Regions from separate parts of the Micromonospora sp. NPDC005806 genome, predicted to be linked through region 3. Evidence: riboswitches for the same ligand, from Rfam matches in the RefSeq annotation. Region 3 holds a riboswitch; each other region holds the start of a gene.
What was found. A riboswitch is a leader RNA that binds a small molecule or an ion and turns the genes downstream of it on or off. The one in region 3 is predicted to bind cyclic di-AMP.
Positions count from the first base shown of each region.

Region 1 (7,342 bases), on a different contig from region 3:
GTTGGCCCGCCCCGAGCGGCTACGCCGGTACGCCGGCGGCGTGCTGTCCGGAGCGGAGATCCGGCTGCTGTCCGAGGCGTACCGGAGCCTGGACGGCGACGGGCTGACCATCGCCGACATCGCGCTGCTGGACGAGTTGGACGCGCTGCTCGGCAAGCCGGTCCGGCGGCCGAAGCCGAAGCGCGACCCGTTCCAGCTCGCCGGGGGCGTCCGGGAGCTGAGCACGTTCGCCGATCGACAGCGGGCGGCCCGGGCCGCCGCCCGGGAGCGGCCGGAGGACTACCGCGACTACGCCCACGTGGTGGTCGACGAGGCGCAGGACGTCTCGCCGATGCAGTGGCGGATGATCGGCCGGCGGGGTCGGCTGGCCTCCTGGACCGTGGTGGGCGACCCTGCGCAGACCGCCTGGACGGGCGACCCGGAGGAGCTGACCCGGGCCCGTGACCAGGCGTTGGGACGGCATCGCCGGTACCGCTACGAGCTGACCACCAACTACCGGAACTCGGCGGAGATCTTCGCGGTGGCGGCGGCCGAGATCCGCCGCCTCGACCCGGACCTGCCGCTGCCCACCGCGGTGCGCTCCACCGGCGTCGATCCCGTCGAGCTGACCGTGCCCGCCGCCGAACTGGCGCCGGCCACCGTGGCGGCGTCCCGTGCGCTGCTGGCCGAGGTCGAGGGGACGGTAGGTGTGATCACGCCGGTGCCGCGCCGGGACGAGGTGGCCGGCTGGCTGGGCGCCCTGGGCGGCTCCCGGCTCCAGGTGGTGACCAGCCTCCAGGCCAAGGGCCTGGAGTACGACGGCGTGGTGCTGGTCGCCCCCAGCGAGATCCGCGCCGACCCGGGTTCGGGCGTACGGACGCTCTACGTGGCGCTGTCCCGGGCCACCCAGCGCCTCACCACGCTGGACCCGGCCGGCTGACGACGGCTCCGGGCCGCTCACTTGCACACATAGCGATGTGAGCATAGATTGAGCCCAGCCGGGGCGGGGAACGAGAGGGTGTGGGCGTGGGCGCAGGTCATGACCACAGCGGCACGGTGGCCAACGCCGCGCAGCGCCACCGGGGTCGACTCTGGGCCGCGCTCGGGCTGCTCACCGCCCTGATGCTGGTCGAGGCGGTGGCCGCGTTCGCCACCGGGTCACTGGCCCTGCTCTCCGACGCCGGGCACATGTTCACCGACGTGCTCGGCATCGGGATGGCCCTCGCCGCGATCACCGCCACCCGCCGCGCGAACACCGACCCGCAGCACACCTTCGGGCTCTACCGGCTGGAGGTGCTGGCCGCCCTCGCCAACGCGGTGCTGCTCGGCGCGGTCGCCGTCTACGTGCTCGTCGAGGCGGTGCGCCGGTTCGGCGAACCGCCGGAGGTCCTCGCCGGACCGATGCTGGCCGTGGCGGTGCTCGGCCTGCTCGCCAATCTCGCCGCGTTCGCGCTGCTGCGCAGCGGGGCGCAGGAGAGCATCAACCTGCGCGGGGCGTACCTGGAGGTGCTCGGCGACCTGCTGGGCTCGCTCGGCGTGATCGGCGCCGCCCTGGTCATCGCGCTCACCGACTGGTGGTGGGCGGACCCGCTGGTCGCGGTCGCGATCGGGCTGTTCATCCTGCCGCGCACCTGGCGACTTGGCCGGGCCGCCGTCCGCATCCTGGTGCAGGCCGCCCCGGAGCACCTCCAGGTGACCGCGGTGCACGACCGGCTGGCCGCGGTGCCCGGCGTCGCCGAGGTGCACGACCTGCACGTCTGGACGCTCACCTCCGGGATGGAGGTGGCCTCGGCGCACCTGACCATGGCCGCCGGCGCGGAGGTCGGCGAGGTGCTGGCCGCCGCCCGGGCCGCCCTGCACGAGGACTTCCGGATCGACCACGCCACGTTGCAGATCGAACCCGGGGCGTCCGCCGGGGCGTGCGGGTCAGTCGAGTGGTAATTAGGACAGGCTTAAATTCGAGTGGCTATTGTGCACTTATGCCGGTTTTAGTCCGACTGTCCGTCCCCGCCGCCGGGGCCGGGTCGGCGCACCGCCGGTAGGCTCGTTCGCGGCCCCCGCCGGGCGGCGCCCTCCGGCGCCTGCGGTGGCCGTCGCCTAATCGCCGCACCACGGCGAGCCGGGGAACCACGCACCTGGGGTGCATCCGCGTCAGCGGTAGGGATCTTCCGTCCCGAACCCGTCAGCTAACCCGGTCGGCGGTTGACGGAAGGACACGTGAATGCCACCAGTGGCACCTGTACGACGGACGGCCGCCCGGTTGGCGGCCCTGCTCGTCGCGACGCTCGCCCTCGGCGTCGCGACCGGGCCGGTCTCCCCCCCCTCGGCGGCCTCCCCGACCGGCCTGCTCGCCGCACCCGGCGGCGACGACGAGGGCGGCACCCCGGCGCTTCGTGCCCAGCTCGACGCGGCCAGCAAGGGCTGGCTGGAGGCGCGGACCGCGTTGAACCGCTCGGTGAGCCGGCAGAAGCAGCTCACCGCCGACCTCGCCACCATCAAGGCCGAGCTGGGCACCCGCGACGCCAAGGTCGGCGAGATCGCCGGGGTCGCGTACCGGACGGGACGGCTCGGCACGGCCGCGGCGCTGCTCGGTAGCAGCAGCCCGGACGGCTTCATGGACCGCGCCGCCGCACTGCAGCAGGTCGCCGCGCACGAGGACCGGGCGCTGCGCGACCTGCTGGACACCCAGGACCAGGCCACCCGCACCCAGGCCGCGCTCAACCGGGAGATCCAGGAGCAGCGCAAGCAGGTCGCGGTGATGGCCAAGCGCAAGCAGCAGGCGGAGCACGCGCTCGAGGTGGCCAACAACCGGGCGCCCAGCGCCGGCGGCGGCACCGTGCAGGGCACCTCCCGGGCGACCGCCACACCGGCGCCGCGCAACGCCGACGGCTCCTGGCCGCCGGAGTCGTGCAGCGTGAACGACCCGACGCCGGCTGACGGCTGCATCACCCCGCGCACGCTGCACGCCCTCCAGCAGGCCAAGGCGGCCGGGTTCACCCGGTACGTCTCGTGCTACCGGCCCAGTGGCTCCGGCGAGCACCCGAAGGGCCGGGCCTGCGACTTCGCGGCGCAGAAGGACGGCTTCGGCGGCGTGGCCACCGGCGGCGACAAGACGTACGGCAACAACCTGGCGGCGTACTTCATCCGCAACGCCGACGCGCTCGCCGTGCTCTACGTCATCTGGTACAGGCAGATCTGGCTGCCGAGCAGCGGGTGGAAGGCGTACAGCGGCGGGAACGGCGACCCGTCCAGCGACCACACCAACCACGTGCACCTGTCGGTCTACTGAGTCCTGGGGTGGCCCTCCCCCGGCGGGCCACCCCCGACCGGGCACGCCGACCGTCCGGCGCCGCTACGCCCCACGACGTACGCCGGATGTCGTCCCGCGCCCCACGACGGCGGGCCGACGGCGGACCAGCATCGGTGGCATGAGCCGACTCTCCCCCACCGGACGCAAGGCCCTGCTCACCCTGCACCTGGTCACCTCGCTGGGCTGGCTCGGCGCTGACCTGGTGCTGCTCACCCTGGGTGTCGCCGGGCTGCGCGGGGCCGACCCCGAGTCGGTCTACCCGACCGCCGGGCTGCTGGTCACCTACCTCTTCGCCCCGCTGAGCGTGGCGGTGTGGCTGGTCGGGGTGGCGAGCGCGCTGCTCACCCCGTGGGGTCTGCTGCGCTGGCGCTGGGTGCTGGTGAAGTTCGCGATCACCACCGTGATGCTCGGACTGGTCCTGCTGCTGCTCACCCCGACCGTGCGCCGGCTCGGCGACCTGGCGCCGGACCTCACCGCCCGGGACCGGCTGGACCTGGTCATCCCGCCCGCGGTCTCCAGCACCCTGTTGATCATCGCCACCGTGCTCTCCACGTACAAGCCGTGGGGACGGCTGCGGCGGGCGACCGCGCCGGCGAGCCGGCGGGCGGTGCCGGCCGGCCGGCGGGCCTGACTCAGGCCGCCCGCCCCTCCAGGGTCGCGCCGAGGCGGCTGGCCAGCCCGAGGTGGGCCGCCCGGGCCTGCCGGAAGGCGTACCCGAACAGGGGCGCCGGGGCGGAGAGGGTGATCTCGACGTCGATCCGCACCACGCCGTCCGGCTCATCCCGCAGCCGGGTGTGGTTGCGCACGGTGGTGGCCGGCTGCTGCCGGGCCACGGTCACCACCTCGTCCTCGGTGGCGACCAGCACGTCGGCCTGGTAGGTGACCGGAAAATGCAGCGGGCCGAGCTCCAGCCGGTCGGTGATCGCGTAGCTGGCCAGGGCGCCGGGGCGGGGCGGCAGCTCGCGGACCCGGACGATCAGCGGGTGCAGCTCGCCCTGCCGGTTCAGGTCACCGAGCAGGGCCAGCGCCTGCGCCCGGGTGCAGCGGGCCTGCACCGTGTAGCTGAAGCTGTCGCTGTTGAGCAAGCGGTGCCCCCTCGCCGTCGACGGTCCGGACGATCGTCCCGTACCGGGGCCTGGCTGGCAACGGTCGAAGGTCCCCCGCCGCGCGCTCGAGCATGACGCCGGGCCGGCGGGGAGGCCGGGCGACGTGGAGCTCTCCGGCCTGGGCGAGCGAGCGCGGGGTCAGGCGCCGGGGAGCAACTCGGAGCCGCTGTCGGCGAAGTAGGGATCGGGAGCGCCGAAGAGGCCGAGCAGACCGGTCACCCAGAGCTGCCGGTGTACGAAGCGGCTCGGCTCGGTGACCACCAGCTTGACGCCGCTGACCTCGGCGGTCTGGAAGCCGGCCACCATCGCGCTGATGCCGACCGAGTCGATGAAGTGGACCAGCCGCATGTTCAGCTCGATCCGGGACGGACGGCCCTTCGCGAGCACCTCGGCGATCGCCTCACGCACCTCGTACGCGGTGTCGACGTCGATCTCGCCCCGCGGAGCGATCTGGACGACACCACCCGACAGAACCGACTTCACGATCGACAGGCTCACGCGAGCACCTCCACTCGCCCTTGCGGGCGCCTCATCAGTACGCGGGCCGCGACCGAGAGTATTCCTCCGACGCCTTCGGTCGCCACCCCTCGGGATGAGCAATTCGCGGACTGGGCACACCTGGGCATCCCACTCCGGACCCGATGATTCCTGATTTCCCTGGGACAACTCTCTGGAGATTCAACGACCGACGGTGCCGGCCGATCCGCCGACCCAGGGTAGCGGGCCGCCGCCCGTCTGGCCCGCACCCGGCGATCCCGGCGCGTTCGGGCGGTTCCTCCCCCCGTACGCCGGGCGGGGGCGGCCGGCCCGCCGGGGTGGTTTGCGCCGACTCCCGGGCGGGCACAGCCCGGTGAGCGAACCGTCACACGCCGGATGACCACCGGAGTCCGATGTGACCCCCGGGACTTCGGCACCCCGAGGAGGTAACACGATGTTCGGAACCACCCTGCTGGACCGCCGGAGCAAGCCCGAGCGGATCGCGGACCAGGCGTGGGAGCAGCTGCTCTCCGCCGTCAGTTCCGCCGGGGACAGCGTCCGGGACGTCGCCCGCTCCGCCCGCCGCAACGGCTCGGGGCTGGCCGACGATGCCACCGACCTGGTCGGCACCGCCGCCGACGAGGCCCGCCGCCGGGCCAGCCTCGCCGTCGACGCGCTCGCCGGCCGCCGGCCGGCCCTGCCCTGGAGCATGCTGATCGCCGCGGCGTTGGCCGGCGCGGCGCTCGGCTGGGCCGCCGGCACCGCCGCCCGGGCCGCCGGGAGCCGCCTGCGCGAGCTGGACGAGATCGAGTTCGTGGACGTGGACCGGCCGGACTCCCCGGTCGGCCTGGACGACTGATCAACACCGAACCCACGCGGCGGCGTTCCCGAGCCGGGGCGCCGCCGCGTGGTTCGGTGCGGCTCAGAACGCGGTGACGTTCGCCGGCGCCCGCTCGGCCCGGCTGAGCGCCCGCAGCACGGCCGGCTGCCCGTGCCGGCGTACGGCGAGGCGGGCGAGCAGGGCCAGCACCGGATCCAGCGCCTCGGCGGGCAGTTCCGGGGTGGGCACGCCGACGCTCACCGCGAGGTCGTCTGAGTGCACGGCGAGCTCCATCAGCCGAGTGGTGAGGTAGTCCTCCAGGGCCAGCGACCACGGCCCCCGGGCCAGGTGCACGACCCGGCCGTCCGGCTCGGCCGGCAGCGCGGCGGACAGGTCGTCGACCGCCGCGCCGGCCGCGGCGAGCAGCGCCGCGGGGCCGTCGGCGGCGATCCGCTCCCCGGAGCGGCGGATGCCCACGTTCACCTCGTCGTCGACCGGGGCGCCGAGCCAGGTGCCCCGGGCGTAGTGGTCGAGCAGGCCGACCGGCTCGCCCGGCGGGACCGGCTCGGCGAGCACCCCGGGCACGGCGAGGATCTGGGACGCCAGGTGGCCGGCGAGCCCACCGACCCGGAACTCCGCGAGGGCGCTGGCCGCGTCCCACTCCTTCGCCACCGCCGGGTCGGCAAGCAGCGTCACCGCCGAGCGAGCGGCGGTCAGGTAGGCGATCCTGATCGGATGCATCGGGCGTACCCCTCTCGTCGCGGGTGCGGTAGGCCGAGCCTACTCACCAAGATCGACCCCGCCGGTACCCCACCCGGATCGGGTGACGGCACGTCACCCGGGGCGCGGACAGGATCGGTGGTGCGGGTGTCCGCGCCGGCCGCCGACGCCCGCGCCGCGAACCGATCCGGGAGGGAGCCACCGATGGCCACCGCGACCATCACGCGTACCGACCAGGACATCCAGTCCGACGTGCTCGACGAGCTGACCTGGGAGCCCCGGGTACGTCCCAACGAGATCGGGGTGACCGTCACCGAGGGAGTGGTGACGTTGACCGGCTCGGTGGACAGTTACGCCAAGAAGTGGGCCGCCGAACGGGCCGCGCACCGGGTGTCCCGGGTCCGGGCGGTCGCCAACGACCTCGCCGTCCGGATCGCCACCTCGGCCGAGAAGAGCGACCCCGAGATCGCCACCGCCGCCAGCCGGGCCCTGGAATGGGACGCGTTCGTGCCGATCGAGGCGCTGAACGTGACCGTCGCCGACGGCTGGGTCACCCTGCACGGCGAGGTCGAGTGGGAGTACCAGCGCCGGGCCGCCGAGCGGGCGGTCGGTCGGCTCACCGGCGTACGCGGGGTGAGTAACGGGATCACCGTCCGGCCGGGCATCAGCGCCGACGCGCGCGGGCTGGCCGAGCGGATCGTGGACGCGCTGGCCCGCAACGGCGCCACCGAGGCGGAGGGGATCAGCGTCCGGGTGCACGGCGACACGGCGGTGCTCGCGGGCCTGGTGCACTCGATCCCGGAGCGCGAGGAGATCGAGCGGGTCGTCTGGTCCGCGCCCGGCATCCGCGAGGTGCACAACCATGTGACAGTGGGGCGTTGAGTCGAACCACCCCGGGCGGGTGATCCCCGCTCACCCGGCCGCGGACGA
Region 1 covers NZ_JBIAIL010000025.1:59,097-66,438, forward strand. Annotated here, with positions in the region: gene ACFYOS_RS23775 (HelD family protein) at 1-919, shown strand, start outside; gene ACFYOS_RS23780 (cation diffusion facilitator family transporter) at 1,006-1,920, shown strand; cyclic di-AMP (ydaO/yuaA leader) riboswitch at 2,064-2,196, shown strand; gene ACFYOS_RS23785 (coiled-coil domain-containing protein) at 2,201-3,268, shown strand; gene ACFYOS_RS23790 (DUF2269 domain-containing protein) at 3,408-3,920, shown strand; gene ACFYOS_RS23795 (SRPBCC family protein) at 3,922-4,374, opposite strand; gene ACFYOS_RS23800 (STAS domain-containing protein) at 4,534-4,893, opposite strand; gene ACFYOS_RS23805 (hypothetical protein) at 5,327-5,731, shown strand; gene ACFYOS_RS23810 (maleylpyruvate isomerase N-terminal domain-containing protein) at 5,795-6,433, opposite strand; gene ACFYOS_RS23815 (BON domain-containing protein) at 6,617-7,294, shown strand.
Region 1: another riboswitch for cyclic di-AMP. It lies ahead of ACFYOS_RS23785 (coiled-coil domain-containing protein); the one in region 3 lies ahead of ACFYOS_RS22800 (coiled-coil domain-containing protein).

Region 2 (7,342 bases), on a different contig from region 3:
TGGCCCGGATGGGCCCATCGCGCGCTGGTGGCCCGTGGAATATCGAAGGCCCTTGCGGGACTCGCGTCCTGGCCAGGGCCTTCGCGTGGAGCGGGTGACGGGAATCGAACCCGCACTGTCAGCTTGGGAAGCTGATGTTCTGCCATTGAACTACACCCGCAGGCGGCACCACTGTACCTGAGGGCACCACCTCCGTGCACCCAGGTACCCCCGTGGCGGCTCCGGCCCACCGCGCAACCCCCCGAGAAACGATCATGCAACCCCCGCGGGCCCGCCGAGCGGCAGAAGGTTTCCCCACGGCAACATATGGCTGTTCTCAAATCCGTCGATCGGTTGTAACGTCTCCCCAACGTTCTCCGACTCGGCGTGACATACCCCCTGTGACGCCGCCGGAAAGAGGTGGGCCCATGGGACTTCGTCCCAACCTGCTGACCCGGCGGGCCGCCGGTGTCGCGTCGACGACCCTCGCGCTGCTGCTCAGCACCGCCGCTGTGGGGGTCGTCCCCGCTGCTTCAGCCGTCTCCGCCGCCCCGGGCGGCTCCTGCGCCGAGCCGGCCGTCGTCCACTCGAACGCCCGGGTCGCGAAGGGCGGCAGCAGCAAGCTCGACCCCAACGAGCTGACCGCCAAGCAGGTCCGCGAGCGCGAGGCCGACCTCGCCGCTGCGCTGCGTGAGCGGGCCACCTTCCGCGGCGGCGCCCAGGCGGCCGCTCCGCTGGCCACCGTCACCGTCCCGGTCGTCGTGCACGTCATCCAGCGGGACAGCACCCGCGCCGGCGGTAACATCCCGGACTCGATGGTCACCCAGCAGATCGACGTGCTGAACAAGGCCTACAGCGACGCCACCGGCGGCGCCCCGACCGCCTTCGGCTTCCAACTCCAGAAGGTGCACCACGTCACCAACACGGCCTGGTACCCGATCATCCAGGGCTCCTCGGCAGAGCGGCAGATGAAGTCCGCGCTGCGTGAGGGCGGCAAGAACACGCTCAACATCTACCTGGGCGAGCTGAGCGACAACCTGCTCGGCTGGGCGACCTTCCCGAAGCGGAAGCTCGACAGCATGGACGGCGTGGTCGCGCTGAACGAGTCGCTGCCGGGGGGCACCGCGACCAACTACAACCAGGGCGACACCGGCACCCACGAGATCGGCCACTGGCTGAACCTCTACCACACCTTCCAGGGTGGCTGTGCCGGCTCGGGTGACAGCGTTTCGGACACCCCTGCCGAGGCCTCGCCGGCCTACCAGTGCCCGACCGGTCGGGACACCTGCACCGCGCTGGGCCTGGACCCGATCACCAACTTCATGGACTACACCTACGACTCGTGCATGTTCCAGTTCACCCCCGGTCAGGCAAGCCGGATGATCACCGCGTGGAACGCGTACCGCGCGGCCTGAGCGCCCGGCACTGAACGCCGGTGCCGGCCCTGTCCTCGGACGGGCCGGCACCGGCGTTTTCGTGGACTGTCAGGCGGCCGGGCGGCGGGTGTCGAAGCCGTGCCGGCCGCGTCGGCCCTCGGCGGGGGCCACCGTACGGCGGGGCGGGGCGGTCGCCACCGGGTCGAGCCAGACCCGCACCTGCGGCCGGCCCGTGCCCGGGTGGGTCGCCTGGTCGGGCCGGGTCAGCATCGCCAGGTCGACGGTGAACTCGAACAGCCGCCAGTCGACCTGCGGCGCGGCCCGACCGAGTTCGGCCAGTCGGGCCACGGTCGCCGGGTCGCTCACCGGACGGGCCCGACCGGCGACGTACGCCTCGTCGTCGCTCTCCTCCGGCGGGAACGAGTGGAGCGCGTAGCGGCCGTCGCGTTCGAGATCACGGCGCTTAGGCGAGTCGATGACAAAGCAGTAGAGGCCGTCGGCGGTGATCACCGGGGAGACCGGGTGGACCCGCGGACCCCCGTCGGCGCGGACCGTGGCGAGGTAGCCGAAGCCCGGCCCGTACTGCTGCAGGAGAAGGCGGATCTCGTCGGCGAGTCGGGGCTCGTCGGCGGCGAATTCGGACCAGGAAGCCATGCGGACATTCTATCGAACACGTGTACGAAGATGTAGTCCGACACGCAGGTCACCCGTTCCGGTCGCTATGGTGTTCCGATGCTGCTCTCCGACCGCGACCTGGTCACCGAGATCAAGGCGGGCACGCTCACGCTGGAGCCCTTCGAGCCCACTCTGGTGCAACCGTCCAGCATCGACGTACGACTGGACCGGCTCTTCCGGGTCTTCAACAACCACCTCTACACGCACATCGACCCGGCCGTCCAGCAGGACGACCTGACCTCGATGGTGGAGGTGCCCGAGGGTGAGCCGTTCGTGCTGCACCCGGGCGAGTTCGTGCTCGCCTCGACGCTCGAGGTGATCTCGCTGGGCGACCAGCTCGCGGGACGGCTGGAGGGCAAGTCCAGCCTGGGCCGGCTCGGGCTGCTCACCCACTCGACCGCGGGCTTTATCGACCCGGGCTTCTCCGGGCACGTCACGCTGGAGCTCTCCAACGTGGCGAACCTGCCGATCACCCTCTGGCCGGGCATGAAGATCGGCCAGCTCTGCATCTTCCGGCTCTCCTCGCCGGCCGAGCACCCGTACGGCTCGGCGGTCTACGGCTCCCGCTACCAGGGGCAGCGCGGGCCCACCCCGAGCCGCTCCTGGCAGAACTGGCGGACCTGGCCGACCCGCTGAGCCGGCCCGCTCGCGTCAACAGGGGCCCCTTCCTGTACCCCAGGCGTTGGGAAGGGGCCCCTGCTCACACCTCAGCCCGGGCGGCCGTAGCTGTTGATCTGGCCGTCGTCGACGCGTTTCATCGTGATCGGTTTGCCGGACTGGGAGGCGTGCACCACCCAGCCGTTGCCGACGTACATCGCGACGTGGTGCAGGTCGCTGTAGTAGAAGACCAGGTCGCCGACCCGAAGGTTGGCGCGGCTCACCCGCTGGGTTACGGCGTGCTGCTGCGCGGCGTTGTGCGGCAGCGAGACCCCGGCCTTGGCCCAGGCCGCCATGGTCAGGCCGGAGCAGTCGTAGTGGTCCGGGCCGGCGGCGCCCCAGACGTAGATCTTGCCGATCTGGGCGCAGGCGAACTTGGCCGCGACCCCGCCGGGGCCACCCGGGTAGCCGGCCGGGCAGGGGGCGGGACGCAGCGGCCCACCGCCCCCGTTGCCGTACACCTTGAGCCGCAGCTTCTGCAGCCGGGCGATCTCGGCGTCGATCTGCTTCTTCTGAGCCGCGAGCTGGGCCTCGGTCCGGGCCAGCTTGGCGATCATCTCGTCCAGCGGCTTCTTCTTCGCGGCCAACTGGTCGCGCAGGTCGGCGACGGCCTGCACCTGCTGCTGCTGGCGGTGCGCGAAGCGGTCGAGCAGTTCGAGGCTGTCGACCACCTCGCCCGGGGAGCGGCTGCCCAGCAGCGCGTTCACCGTGGAGAGGCTGTCCCCCTTGTACGCGTCGGCGGCGAGGCCGCCGACCTGTCCGAGGGCGTGGTCGACCTGGGCTTCCAGCGGGGCGATCTGCTTGGCCAGCACCGCGGCCTGCTTGCGCTTGGCGGCGAGGTCCTCACGGGTGGCGTTGACCTGTTCGATGACCGGTTCGAGCTTGTTCCAGTCCCGGTCGATCTGGGCTTCGATCTCGGCGACCGACGGGTCGGCGTGGGCCGCCGTGGCGCCGCCGGTCAGGATGACGGCGGTGCCGACCAGGGCGGCGAGGGCGGTGGTGCAGCGGGACCAGCGTGAACGCGGCGCAACCGGCTGCCGGTCGACCGACCGGACCGACGGTGGCCGCGGGGCATGGTTAGCCACCGGGCTCCGTACTCCTTCTTTCCGACCGCCTACCGAGTTAGCTGACGGGTTCGGGCGGGAAGGGCGCCGCCCTACCGCAGTGGCTGCGGATTCACCCCAGGTACCTGGGTCCCCGGCTCGCCCGGAGGCGACTCGGCGGTGTCCGACCGTCACCACCCGGGCTGGGCGGTGAGACTGCCGGTCGACGATTGACCAGAGTAGAGATCGCCGTTATCAATCCGCAACTCGCGACGCCGTGACACTCCGTACGTGAATTCCCGGCCGCTCCCGGCACGGTCGAAGATATTTTTCAGTCCACATCACTACCCAGAAAGGTATTGACCACAGGCCCCGTGCGGAGTGAGGGTGAGGACGCAGTGACCCCCATCCCTGTCTGGAGGTTCGATGCACCTCTCACCCCCGCCGTCGGGCAGACGGATACTGCTGGCCGCCGCCGTCGCGGCGGCCACCGCCTTCGCGACCACCGGCCCGGTGGCCGCGGAACCACTCACCGCCAATCCGGCCGACCGCCAGGCGCAGTATGCCGCCGCGGCCGACGAGTACGGCGTACCGCAGAGCGTCCTGCTCGGCGTCTCGTACCTGGAGTCCCGCTGGGACACCCACGCGGGCCAGCCCAGCACCAGCGGCGGCTACGGCCCGATGCACCTGACCGACGCCGAGCAGGTCGCCTCGACCCCGTCCAGCGCGCACGTGGACGAGAACGAGGACCCGCGCGGCGACGACTCCCGCCCGCTCACGCTCGACCCGGCCGTCGCCGCCGCGCCGTCCGGGGACGTGCTGCCCCAGGCGACCCTGCAAACCGTCGACGCCGCCGCCGCGCTCACCGGCATGTCGGTCGAGACGCTGCGCGCCGACGCCACCGCCAACATCCGGGGCGGGGCGGCGCTGCTCGCGTCGTACCAGACGGAACTGGGCGGGCCGGTCGGGACCGGCAGCGACCCGGCGGCCTGGTACGGCGCGGTGGCCCGCTACTCCGGCGCGGACACCGAGGATGCCGCGGCGGCCTTCGCCGACGAGGTGTACGACCAGATCGGTCAGGGCGCGAGCCGGACCACCGACGACGGCCAGCGGGTGACCCTGGCCGCGACCGCGGTGACGCCGGACGAGTCCGGGCTGCACAAGCTCGGGTTGCGCCGCGCCGAGCGGCCGGACGGCCTGGAGTGCCCGGTACGCGTCGCCTGCGAGTGGATCCCCGCCCCCTACGAGAAGTACGGTCCGAATTCGGGCGACTACGGCAACCACGACCTCGGCGAGCGGCCGGCCCAGCAGAAGATCGAGTACATCGTCATCCACGACACCGAGGGCTACTTCGGTCCCAGCGTGAAGCTGGTCCAGGACAAGACCTACCTGGGCTGGCACTACACGCTGCGCTCGGTGGACGGCTACATCGCCCAGCACATCAAGGCCAAGGACGTGGGCTGGCACGCCGGCAACTGGTACGTCAACGCCAAGTCCATCGGCATCGAGCACGAGGGCTTCGCCGGCCACGGCACCTGGTACACCGAGGCCATGTACCGGACGTCGGCCAAGCTGGTCCGGCACCTGGCGCTCAGGCTCCAGATTCCGTTGGACCGGCAGCACATCCTGGGCCACGACAACGTCCCCGGCATCACCGCCGGAAACGTGGCCGGGATGCACTGGGACCCGGGACCGTACTGGGACTGGTCGCACTACTTCGACCTGATGAAGGCGCCGTTCCACTCGACCGGCACGCCGCACACCGGCCTGGTCACCATCGACCCGGACTTCGCCACCAACCAGCCGGCCTTCATCGGTTGCAACCAGCAGCCGCCGGGCGTCCCGAAGCCGACCCCGCCGGCCGCGCCGTGTCCGCTGCGCGGCTCCTCGTCGGTCATCCTGCGCACCGCGCCGAGCGCCGACGCGCCGCTGGTCAACGATCGCGGGCTGCGGCCGAACGGCACGCCGAACACCATGTACATCTCCGACCACGGCGCCCGCGCCTCGGCCGGTCAGACGTACGCCCTCGCGGACATCCAGGGCGACTGGACCGCGATCTGGTACCTCGGCCAGAAGGCCTGGTTCTACAACCCGGCCTCGGCGCCAACCGCCAAGTGGGAACAGGGCTTCGTGGTGACCACCAAGCCGGGGAAGGCCACTATCCCGGTGTACGGGCGCGCCTACCCGGAGCGGGCGGCCTACCCGGCCGGGGTGCCGTACCAGACCATCTCCCCGCTGCAGTACACCTTCGCCGCGGGCCAGCGGTACGCGGTCGGCGGAGTCCTGCCGGGCGAGTACTACCGGGCCGTCACCTTCGACGGCTCGGCACCGGGTGACTGGACGGTCATCCGGGGCGAGAATCGGTACGTGCAGATCCAGTTCGGCCACCGGGTGATGTTCGTGAACCTCGACGACGTCCAGATTCAGCCCGCCTCGGTCGGCGCGCCCGCCTGACCGACCTGACGACGAAGGCCCCCGGTCCGGGTGGACCGGGGGCCTTCGTGCTGCTGCAGGGAGGTCAGGTGACCCGGCGGAAGCCGGCGACCGGCATGTAGCTGATCTTCGTGACCTGGATCTGCTTACCCGTGCGGGGCGCGTGCACCATGAGCCCGTTGCCGAGGTAGAGACCCATGTGATGCAGGTCGCTGTAGAAGAAGACCAGGTCACCGGGGCGGGCCTCGGCCCGGGACACGGGCCGCCCCTCGTCCCACTGGGCACCGGTGAAGTGGGTCAGGGAGATGCCCGCCGCCTTGTAGGCGTACTGGGTGAGGCCGGAGCAGTCGAACGTGTTCGGGCCGGTGGCACCCCATTCGTACCACTTGCCGACCTGCGCGCAGGCGGTCTTGATCGCGGTTCGGGCGGCGCTGCTCACCACGCCGTCGATGGCCGGGCAGCCCTCCGGGCGGATCGAGGTCACCGGCAGCATCGCGGTCAGCCGCTTGATCTCGGCGTTGATCTGCTTCTTCTTCGCCGCCAACTCGTCGCGCTGCTTGATCTGGGTGGCGATCAGCGCGTCCAGCTTCTGCTTCTGCCGGTTGTACTTGTCGCGGACGGCGAGCACGCCGGCGATCTGCTTGTGCTGCTCCTGGGCCAGCCGGTCAAGGATGACGAGCTGCTCGCCGAGGGTGCCCGGCTTGGTGCTCACCAGCAGGGCGCCGATTTCCTGCGAGGGGCCCTGCATGTAGTAGCGGGCGGCTATGTCACCGACCCGGTTCATCGCCAGGGCCGACTCCAGCTCCAGCGGCACCATCTTCTTCTTGATGTCGTCCGACTTCTTCTGGTTGGCCTTGAGCTGGGAGCGGATCTTGTTGTACTGCTCGATAGTGGGCTCGAGCTGTTCCCACTGCTTGTCGATCTGTGCGTCGATCTCGTCCACCGACGGCGCCGCGTGCGCCGGAGCCACCAGCAGCCCGGCGCCGACCGCGACGGCCGCGACCAGGGTGAGGAGACGGCGTACGACCCGGCGTGCGCCGACCGGTCTGGTGGGCGGCTGGCTCGGGGCGTGACGATGAGGGGGCAGGGTTGCCACCGGCACGGACTCCTTTGCAACCGACCGCCGGGCGCCTCGAGAGAGGGAAGGTCGAGGCGGACGACCGCAGCGGTCGGTGCCCC
Region 2 covers NZ_JBIAIL010000057.1:7,111-14,452, forward strand. Annotated here, with positions in the region: tRNA gene ACFYOS_RS33345 (tRNA-Gly) at 87-160, opposite strand; gene ACFYOS_RS33350 (zinc metalloprotease) at 408-1,394, shown strand; gene ACFYOS_RS33355 (pyridoxamine 5'-phosphate oxidase family protein) at 1,464-2,009, opposite strand; gene dcd (dCTP deaminase) at 2,088-2,666, shown strand; gene ACFYOS_RS33365 (NlpC/P60 family protein) at 2,738-3,772, opposite strand; cyclic di-AMP (ydaO/yuaA leader) riboswitch at 3,785-3,920, opposite strand; gene ACFYOS_RS33370 (N-acetylmuramoyl-L-alanine amidase) at 4,157-6,184, shown strand; gene ACFYOS_RS33375 (NlpC/P60 family protein) at 6,249-7,265, opposite strand.
Region 2: another riboswitch for cyclic di-AMP. It lies ahead of ACFYOS_RS33365 (NlpC/P60 family protein); the one in region 3 lies ahead of ACFYOS_RS22800 (coiled-coil domain-containing protein).

Region 3 (7,342 bases):
GGTACGAACACGCCGGAGATCCGGTCGGCGAGCCGCTGCACCGCCGCCTTGCCGGTCTGCGCCTGCTCCACCAGCTTCGCCATCTGGGCGAGCTGGGTGTCCCCGCCGACCCGGGTGGCCCGGACGACCAGCCGGCCCCCGGCGTTGACGGTGGCGCCGACAACGGTGTCCCCCGGCCCCACCTCGACCGGCACGGACTCACCGGTGAGCATGCTGGCGTCGACCGCCGAGGTGCCGTCCTCGACGACGCCGTCGGTGGCGACCTTCTCGCCGGGGCGGACCACGAACCGGTCCCCGACGACGAGCTGGTCCACCGGGATCCGGGTCTCCCGGTCGCCGCGCAGCACCGCGACGTCCTTGGCGCCCAGCTCCAGCAGCGCCCGCAGGGCGGCCCCGGCGGTCCGCTTGGACCGGGCCTCGAAGTAGCGGCCGGCGAGGATGAACACGGTCACCCCGGCCGCCGCCTCCAGGTAGATGTTGCCGGCGCCGTCGGTCCGGGTGATGTCGAGACGGAACGGGTGGGTCATCCCGGGCATCCCGGCGTCGCCGAGGAAAAGCGCCCAGAGCGACCAGCCGAACGCGGCGAGGGTGCCGAGCGAGACCAGGGTGTCCATGGTCGCCGCGCCGTGCCGCAGGTTGATCCAGGCGGCCCGGTGGAACGGCAGCCCGCCGTAGACCACGACCGGGGCCGCCAGGGTCAGCGACAGCCACTGCCAGTAGTCGAACTGCCAGGCCGGCACCATGGCCAGCAGGATCACCGGCACGGCCAGCGCCACCGACACCCACAGCCGGGTACGCAGCCCGCGCAGCTCGTCCACCGGCTCGCCGACCGGCTCGGTCGCGGCCTGCGCGGGCGGCAGCGGTACCACGGCCGTGTAGCCGGTCTTCTCCACGGTGGCGATCAGGTCGGCCGGGGTGACGTCGTCGACGTACCGGACGGTGGCCTTCTCGGTGGCGTAGTTGACCGTGGCCTCGACGCCGTCCATCCGGTTGAGCTTCTTCTCGACGCGGGCGGCGCAGGAGGCGCAGGTCATGCCGCCGATCGCGAGTTCGATCATGTTCGGCGCGACCGGCAGGGACCTCGCAGTCGATGTCATCGCGGCACCTCCTGTCAACTGTGCCCGTGACCGGGGGCGCCGTGGCCGGCGTCCGGGGTCGGTGCGGTGGTGGTGGTCGGCGGGGCGGGCGGCGGGACGTCGCCGGCCACGACGGTGAACTCGGCGGTGTGCACGGCGTCGCCGTGGCGGAAGTCCAGGTAGAGGCGGTACGTGCCGGCCGAGGGCACCTCGGCGGCGAAGGCTACCGCGGGGCCGGCCGGGGTCCGCCCGTCGCCGGGTGCGCCCTCCGGGTGCACGTGCAGGTACGCCAGGTCGCCCTGGCGCAGCGCCACCAGGTGCCCGTACGCCCCGAGGTAGGGCTGGAGGTCGGTGACCGGCCGGCCGTCCCGGCTCACGGTCAGGGTGAGCCGGCTGGTGCGGCCGGGCTGCGGCGCACCGGTCAGGGTGACGGTGTAGCCGTCGACGGTGCTGCTGGTCGCCGGGGGGGGCAGCGGGTGTTCCGTCAGCGGGCCGGGGACGGTGACGTCGACCCCGAGCGTCAGCGGCTCACCACCGGTCGGGGTGAAGTCGGCGAACGCCCGCCAGACGCCGGGCCCGGCGAGCGGCGAGGCGACCCGCCAGGTGCCGTCGGCGGCCAGCTCCGGGTGGACGTGCCGGAAGCCGGAGAGGTCGCGGCGGGCGACGATCAGGTGCATGCGCTTGTCGTGTGCCACGTCGTAGCGGGTGACGGGCCGGCCGTCCGGGCCGGTGATCCGGAAGGCGAACTCGCCGGCGGGGGCGGTCACCGAGTGCAGGGTGTAGCCGCGGTCGGAGACGAGCAGCCCGCCGGGCAGGTGGTCGGTGGGGGTGGCCGCGTGGTCGTCGCGGTGGCCGGGGTCGGTGGTGTCGTGGCGGGTCTCGGCGGCGGGGGCGACGGGGTCGGTCAGGTGACCGGCCCCGTACGCCGCGCCGAACACCGCCGCGAGGCCGAGGGCGAAGCCGCTCAGCTTCATTGCCGTGTTCATCGTGGTACCTCGGTTCCTTCGGGTCCGCGGACCCGTCACGCCCCGACGAGGTCGTAGCCGGCCTCGTCCACGGCGGCGCGGACGGTGTCCGTGTCCAACGGGCTCTCACTGCTGACGGTGACCCGGCCGGAGGCCAGGTCGACCTGGACGTCGTTGACGCCCGGAATCGCGCCCACCTCGGCGCTGACCGAGTTGACGCAGTGCCCGCAGGTCATGCCCTGCACCTGGTACGTGGTGGTGACCATCGCCAATCTCCCTTCCGCCGCCCTCATCCTATACCCCCCTGGGGTAGCTGGAGGAGAGACGGCTGCCACTCGTCTTCGTACCAATACCCGGTGGGGGTATCGGCCACGAAAAGGACCGTACCATACCCCCGAGGGGTACGCTATCCTCGATCTCATGACCGCACCGACGACCCCGACCCGGGGCTACACCGCCAGCAAGGACCAGCTGCTCGCGCGGCTCCGCCGTATCGAGGGCCAGGTCCGCGGCATCGAGAAGATGGTCGAGGACGACCGCTACTGCATCGACGTGCTGACCCAGATCTCCGCCATCCAGGCCGCCCTGGACAAGGTCGGCCTCGGCCTGCTCGACGGGCACGCCCGGCACTGCATGCACGAGGGCGCCGCCGAGGGCCGCGCCGACGAGATGGCGACCGAGATGATGGCCGCCGTCGGACGGCTGATGAAGCGCGGCTGAGCCGGGACTTCCGGCCCGTGGGTCGGGCCGCCCGACCCGTCCCGGCGGGGCCGACGCCGACGTACGTTCGAGGTGGCGACCGGGACCGGCACCACCCTCGCGCCGGACCGGCCGACCCTCGGGTACGGACGGGAGGGCGGCCAGATGATGTGGCACGGCCCGATGATGGGCTGGATGTGGATCTGGTCCCTGCTGGGACTGGTGGTGCTGGTCGGGCTGGTCTGGCTGGTGTTCCGGCTGACCGAGCGCGACCGCGCCGGGAACGCCCCCGGCACCGCCCGGCGCATCCTCGACGAGCGGTACGCCCGGGGCGAGATCGACGAGGAGGAGTACCGCCGCCGTCGCGCCGGCCTCGCCTGAACCCGACCGGGAGGGGCCGGACTCTGACATGTCACCGGACCGGCCGGCGCCGGGTGCCCGGACCGCGCACGATCTCGGCACCCGGCAGCCGCCGCTCAGAGGCGGCCGAGCATCTTCGTCATGGTGTCGATCTCGCCCTGCTGGGCGGTGACGATCCGCCGGGCGAGCGCCTTGGCGTCCGGGTTGGCGCCCCGGGCCTGCTCGTCCTTCGCCATGGTGATCGCGCCCTCGTGGTGGTCGATCATCATGGTCAGGAACTGCTTGTCGAAGTCCGTGCCGGACGCCGTCGCCAGCGTCGCCATGTCGGCCGCGGACATCATCCCGGGCATGCCGTGGTCCATGCCCGGCATGCCGTGACCGGCGCTCGCCGAGGCGACCGGCCGGCCCCAGGCGGTGAGCCAGCCGGTCATGGTGGCGATCTCCGGTGCCTGGGCCGCCTTGATCTGCCCGGCCAGCTTCCTCAGTTCGGGGTCGGCGGCCCGGGTCTCGGCCAGCTCCGCCATCGCCACGGCCTGCTGGTGGTGCGGGATCATCATTTGCGCGAACATCGCGTCCGCGTCGCCGAACGAGGCCGAGGCCCCGGCGGCGGGCGTGCCGGTGTTGGACATGTCGTGGCCGGAGCCGGCCGTCGAGTGGTCGCCGCCGCCGCAGGCGGCCAGGGCGAGCGCGGCGGTGACGGTCGCGCCGGCCAGGGCGGCTCGGCGCGCGAAGGTACGGGTGTACACGGTGAAAGCCTTTCGGTGTCGGAACGTACGCAGCAGGCGGGGACGCGGGGCACCGGTTCTCGGTCCACCCGCGTCGGGGCCTCCTATCTGCGCAGCACCGACACCGTGGCCAGGCGCAGCCCGTACCGCCGGGGCGGCGGGGCGCGCGGGCCGGAGGCGGACCGCAGCGGCCCGCCGGCGGCCGCGCCGACGGCTCGTGACGTGAGCCGCAGCAGGACGACGACCAGCAGCGCGACGGCGAACGCGCCGAGCACCGCGAGGCAGACGCTCCAGCCGGACGGGTCGTCCCCGCGGTCCGTCAGCGGCAGCGCGCGGACGTGGCAGCCGGCGCCCGGGCAGTCCCGCGCCACGTCGACGGCGACCGCGGCCGTGGCGGCGTGGCCGGCGGAGGCGTGCCCGGCGGAAGCGTGCGTCCCGTGGCCGAGGGTGTGCATCGCGGTCAGCCCGACCAGGGTGCAGAGCAGCAACAGGAGCCGGACCCACCGTCCGGTCACCGCCGCCCTCGTCGCCACGTCCCTCACGGTAGCGGGCGCGCCGGGCCGCCCCGGGAGAACCGCCGAGGCGGTCGGGCGACCCCTCGTCCGCTTCGACGCCGGGGCCGGCTGGCTACCATTCCGGGCGACGACCCCGGCCCGCGCCTTCCTGCGGCCAGCCCGGCCGGCCCGGTGAACCGACCGGCCCGGTGACACGTATCCCGCTGTGCATCGTTGGGAGACACGCCATGGGCGCCGACCACACCCGTCCCGCTCCGTCCGCCCCACCGGGCGTACGACGACTCCTCGTCGCGACGGTGGTGCCGCTCTTCGTGATCACGGTGATCGCCACGTTGGTGCTCTGGCCCCGGGACACCCGCGAGTCGGCGGGCGGCGGGGACGTGCCGCGCTACCACGGCACGGTGACCCGGGTGGTGACCGAACCCTGCCCGCCGACACCGGAGACGCCGGCGGGTCCGGGCGGGTCCACGGGGCCCTGCGGGACGGTCACCGTCGCCGCCGAGCAGGGCCCGGACGCCGGCCGCCAGGTGGCGACGCCCGTCCCCTCGGGCCCCGGAGCACCCCGGGTCGAGGTCGGCGACAAAGTCATCCTGGTCGAGCTGATGGACCCGGCCGACCCGGCGGCGAAGAGCTACCAGATCGCCGAGCACCAACGGGGTACGCCGTTGGTCTGGCTGGCCGTGCTGTTCGCCGTCGCCATCGTGGCCTTCGGTCGGTGGCGCGGGCTGGCCGCGCTGGGCGGCCTGGTCGCCAGCTTCGCCGTCCTGCTCGGCTTCGTGCTGCCCGGGATCGGCGCGGGCCAGCCGCCGCTGCTGGTGGCGATCGTCGGCGCCGCGCTGATCATGTTCGTGGTGCTCTACCTGACCCACGGAATCACCGCGCAGACCTCGGTGGCGGTGCTCGGCACCCTGGGCAGCCTGGTGCTCACCGGGGTCCTCGGCACGCTGGCCACCGCCGCCACCCACCTGACCGGCTTCGGCAGCGAGGACGCCACCACGCTGTCCATGTTCCAGCGCGAGGTCGACCTGCACGGGCTGCTGCTGGCCGGCATCATCATCGGCTCGCTGGGAGTGCTGGACGACGTCACGGTCACCCAGGCCGCCACCGTCACCGAGCTGGCCCACGCCAACCCGGGGCTGTCCCGGACCCAGCTCTACCGGGCGGCCACCCGGGTGGGCCGGGCGCACATCGCCTCCACGGTCAACACCATCGTGCTGGCGTACGCGGGCGCGTCGCTGCCGCTGCTGCTCCTGCTCGTCGCCGACTCCCGGCCGGTCAGCCAGATCCTCACCAGCGAGTTCATGGCCCAGGAGATCGTCCGTAGCGCGGTGGCCACGCTGGGCCTGATCGCCGCCGTGCCGTTGACCACCGGACTGGCCGCGGTGGTGACCACCGCCGGGCGGCGTGGCGCCGCGCCGGACGGCGAACCGCCGGCGACGCCCCGGCCGGCGACGCGGGACGACGCTCTCGAGGCCCTCGGCGGGGCGCCGGTCGGGTGGCGCGGACCACAGAGGAGCACGGAGAGCGGATGGTGACACTCCGCTGCGTGACGGCCGATTGCCAACGCGATGCTGGTCACGCAGCGCCACGGCAAAATGGGGCTTGTGGTCGGCTTCCGGACGTAGATCCCCGCCCGGACTCTCAGGTAACCTCGCTGCCGGTCACCGCCGAAGGCGCGCAGCGGCGCCAGCGGTGCCACCGCCCAATCGCCCGAGGGCGAGCCGGGGAACCAGGTACCTGGGGTGAATCCGCGCCAGCGGTAGGGGCCACTTCCGTCCCGAACCCGTCAGCTAACCCGGTCGGCGGTCGACGGAAGGGAACACTGTGACGGCACCTCTGCGCCGCTGGTTGACACCCGTGGTGGCCGTGCTCGCCGCGTTCGCCATCGTCGCCGGCCCCGCCCCGGCGACGGCTGCGCCCAGCAGCCCCACCCCCTCGGGGCACTCCCCCGAGGACGAGGATGATCCGCTGATCACCGAGGCCATCGCCGACGCGAACCGGGGCTATATCCAGGCCAAGGCGAAGCTGGAGAAGTCGCGGAAGCGGCAGGTCCAGCTGGCCCTCGAGGTGCGCAACGCGCAGGCCCAGCTCGACGCCCTGAGCCCGCAGGTCAGCGCCATCGCGGCGCAGTCCTACCGGACCGGCCGGCTGGGTGCGATGACGATGCTGCTGGAGAGCAACTCGCCCGACTCGTTCGTCCGGCGGGCCGCTCTGCTGGACGAGCTGAACATGGTGAACGCGCAGAAGCTCGCCGAAGTCAACGCGGCGAAGAACCGGGCCGAGGAGGCCAAGATCGCCCTCGACGCCGAGGTACGCGAGCAGCAGAAGCAGGCCAACACGATGGCCCGGGAAAAGGCCGAGACGGAGAAGGCGCTGAAGCTGGTCGGCGGGCTCGGCTTCACCGGCGGCCTGGTCTCGGCCACCTCCCCGGTGGCCCGGATCGGCCCCGGCCGGACCGCCGACGGCGACTGGAAGCCCGAGTCGTGCAGCGAGGACGACCCGACCACCTCGGGCTGCGTCACGCCGCGCACGCTGCACGCCTACAAGGAGGTCAAGCGGGCCGGCTTCAACCGCTTCGTGGGCTGCTACCGGTCCGGCGGGCCGTGGGAGCACCCGAAGGGCCGGGCCTGCGACTGGTCGTTGCAGAAGAGCGGCTTCTCCCCCTGGCACAACAACGACATGCGGATGTACGGCAACAACGTCGCCGCCTTCCTCATCCGCAACGCCGACCGGCTGGGCATCTACTACGTGATCTGGAACCGGCAGATCTGGTTCCCGGCCACCGGCTGGAAGTCCTACAGCGGGCCCTCCAACCACACCGACCACGTGCACATGTCGCTGCTCTGACCGACGTACGCCGAGAGGGGCCGTTCCGCGACCAGGCGGGACGGCCGCTCTCGCACGTCGGGGACGGTCAGCCGGAGACGGCCGCGGTCGCCGGGTCCACGGGCCCGGCCTGGGCGGGCGTCGTCGGGGTCCGGGTGCCCGCCGGCACCTCGGCC
Region 3 covers NZ_JBIAIL010000023.1:74,833-82,174, reverse strand. Annotated here, with positions in the region: gene ACFYOS_RS22840 (heavy metal translocating P-type ATPase) at 1-1,097, opposite strand, end outside; gene ACFYOS_RS22835 (hypothetical protein) at 1,112-2,062, opposite strand; gene ACFYOS_RS22830 (heavy-metal-associated domain-containing protein) at 2,098-2,307, opposite strand; gene ACFYOS_RS22825 (metal-sensitive transcriptional regulator) at 2,462-2,761, shown strand; gene ACFYOS_RS22820 (SHOCT domain-containing protein) at 2,834-3,121, shown strand; gene ACFYOS_RS22815 (DUF305 domain-containing protein) at 3,217-3,846, opposite strand; gene ACFYOS_RS22810 (DUF6153 family protein) at 3,930-4,358, opposite strand; gene ACFYOS_RS22805 (YibE/F family protein) at 4,568-5,875, shown strand; cyclic di-AMP (ydaO/yuaA leader) riboswitch at 6,030-6,160, shown strand; gene ACFYOS_RS22800 (coiled-coil domain-containing protein) at 6,165-7,187, shown strand; gene ACFYOS_RS22795 (carbonic anhydrase) at 7,255-7,342, opposite strand, start outside.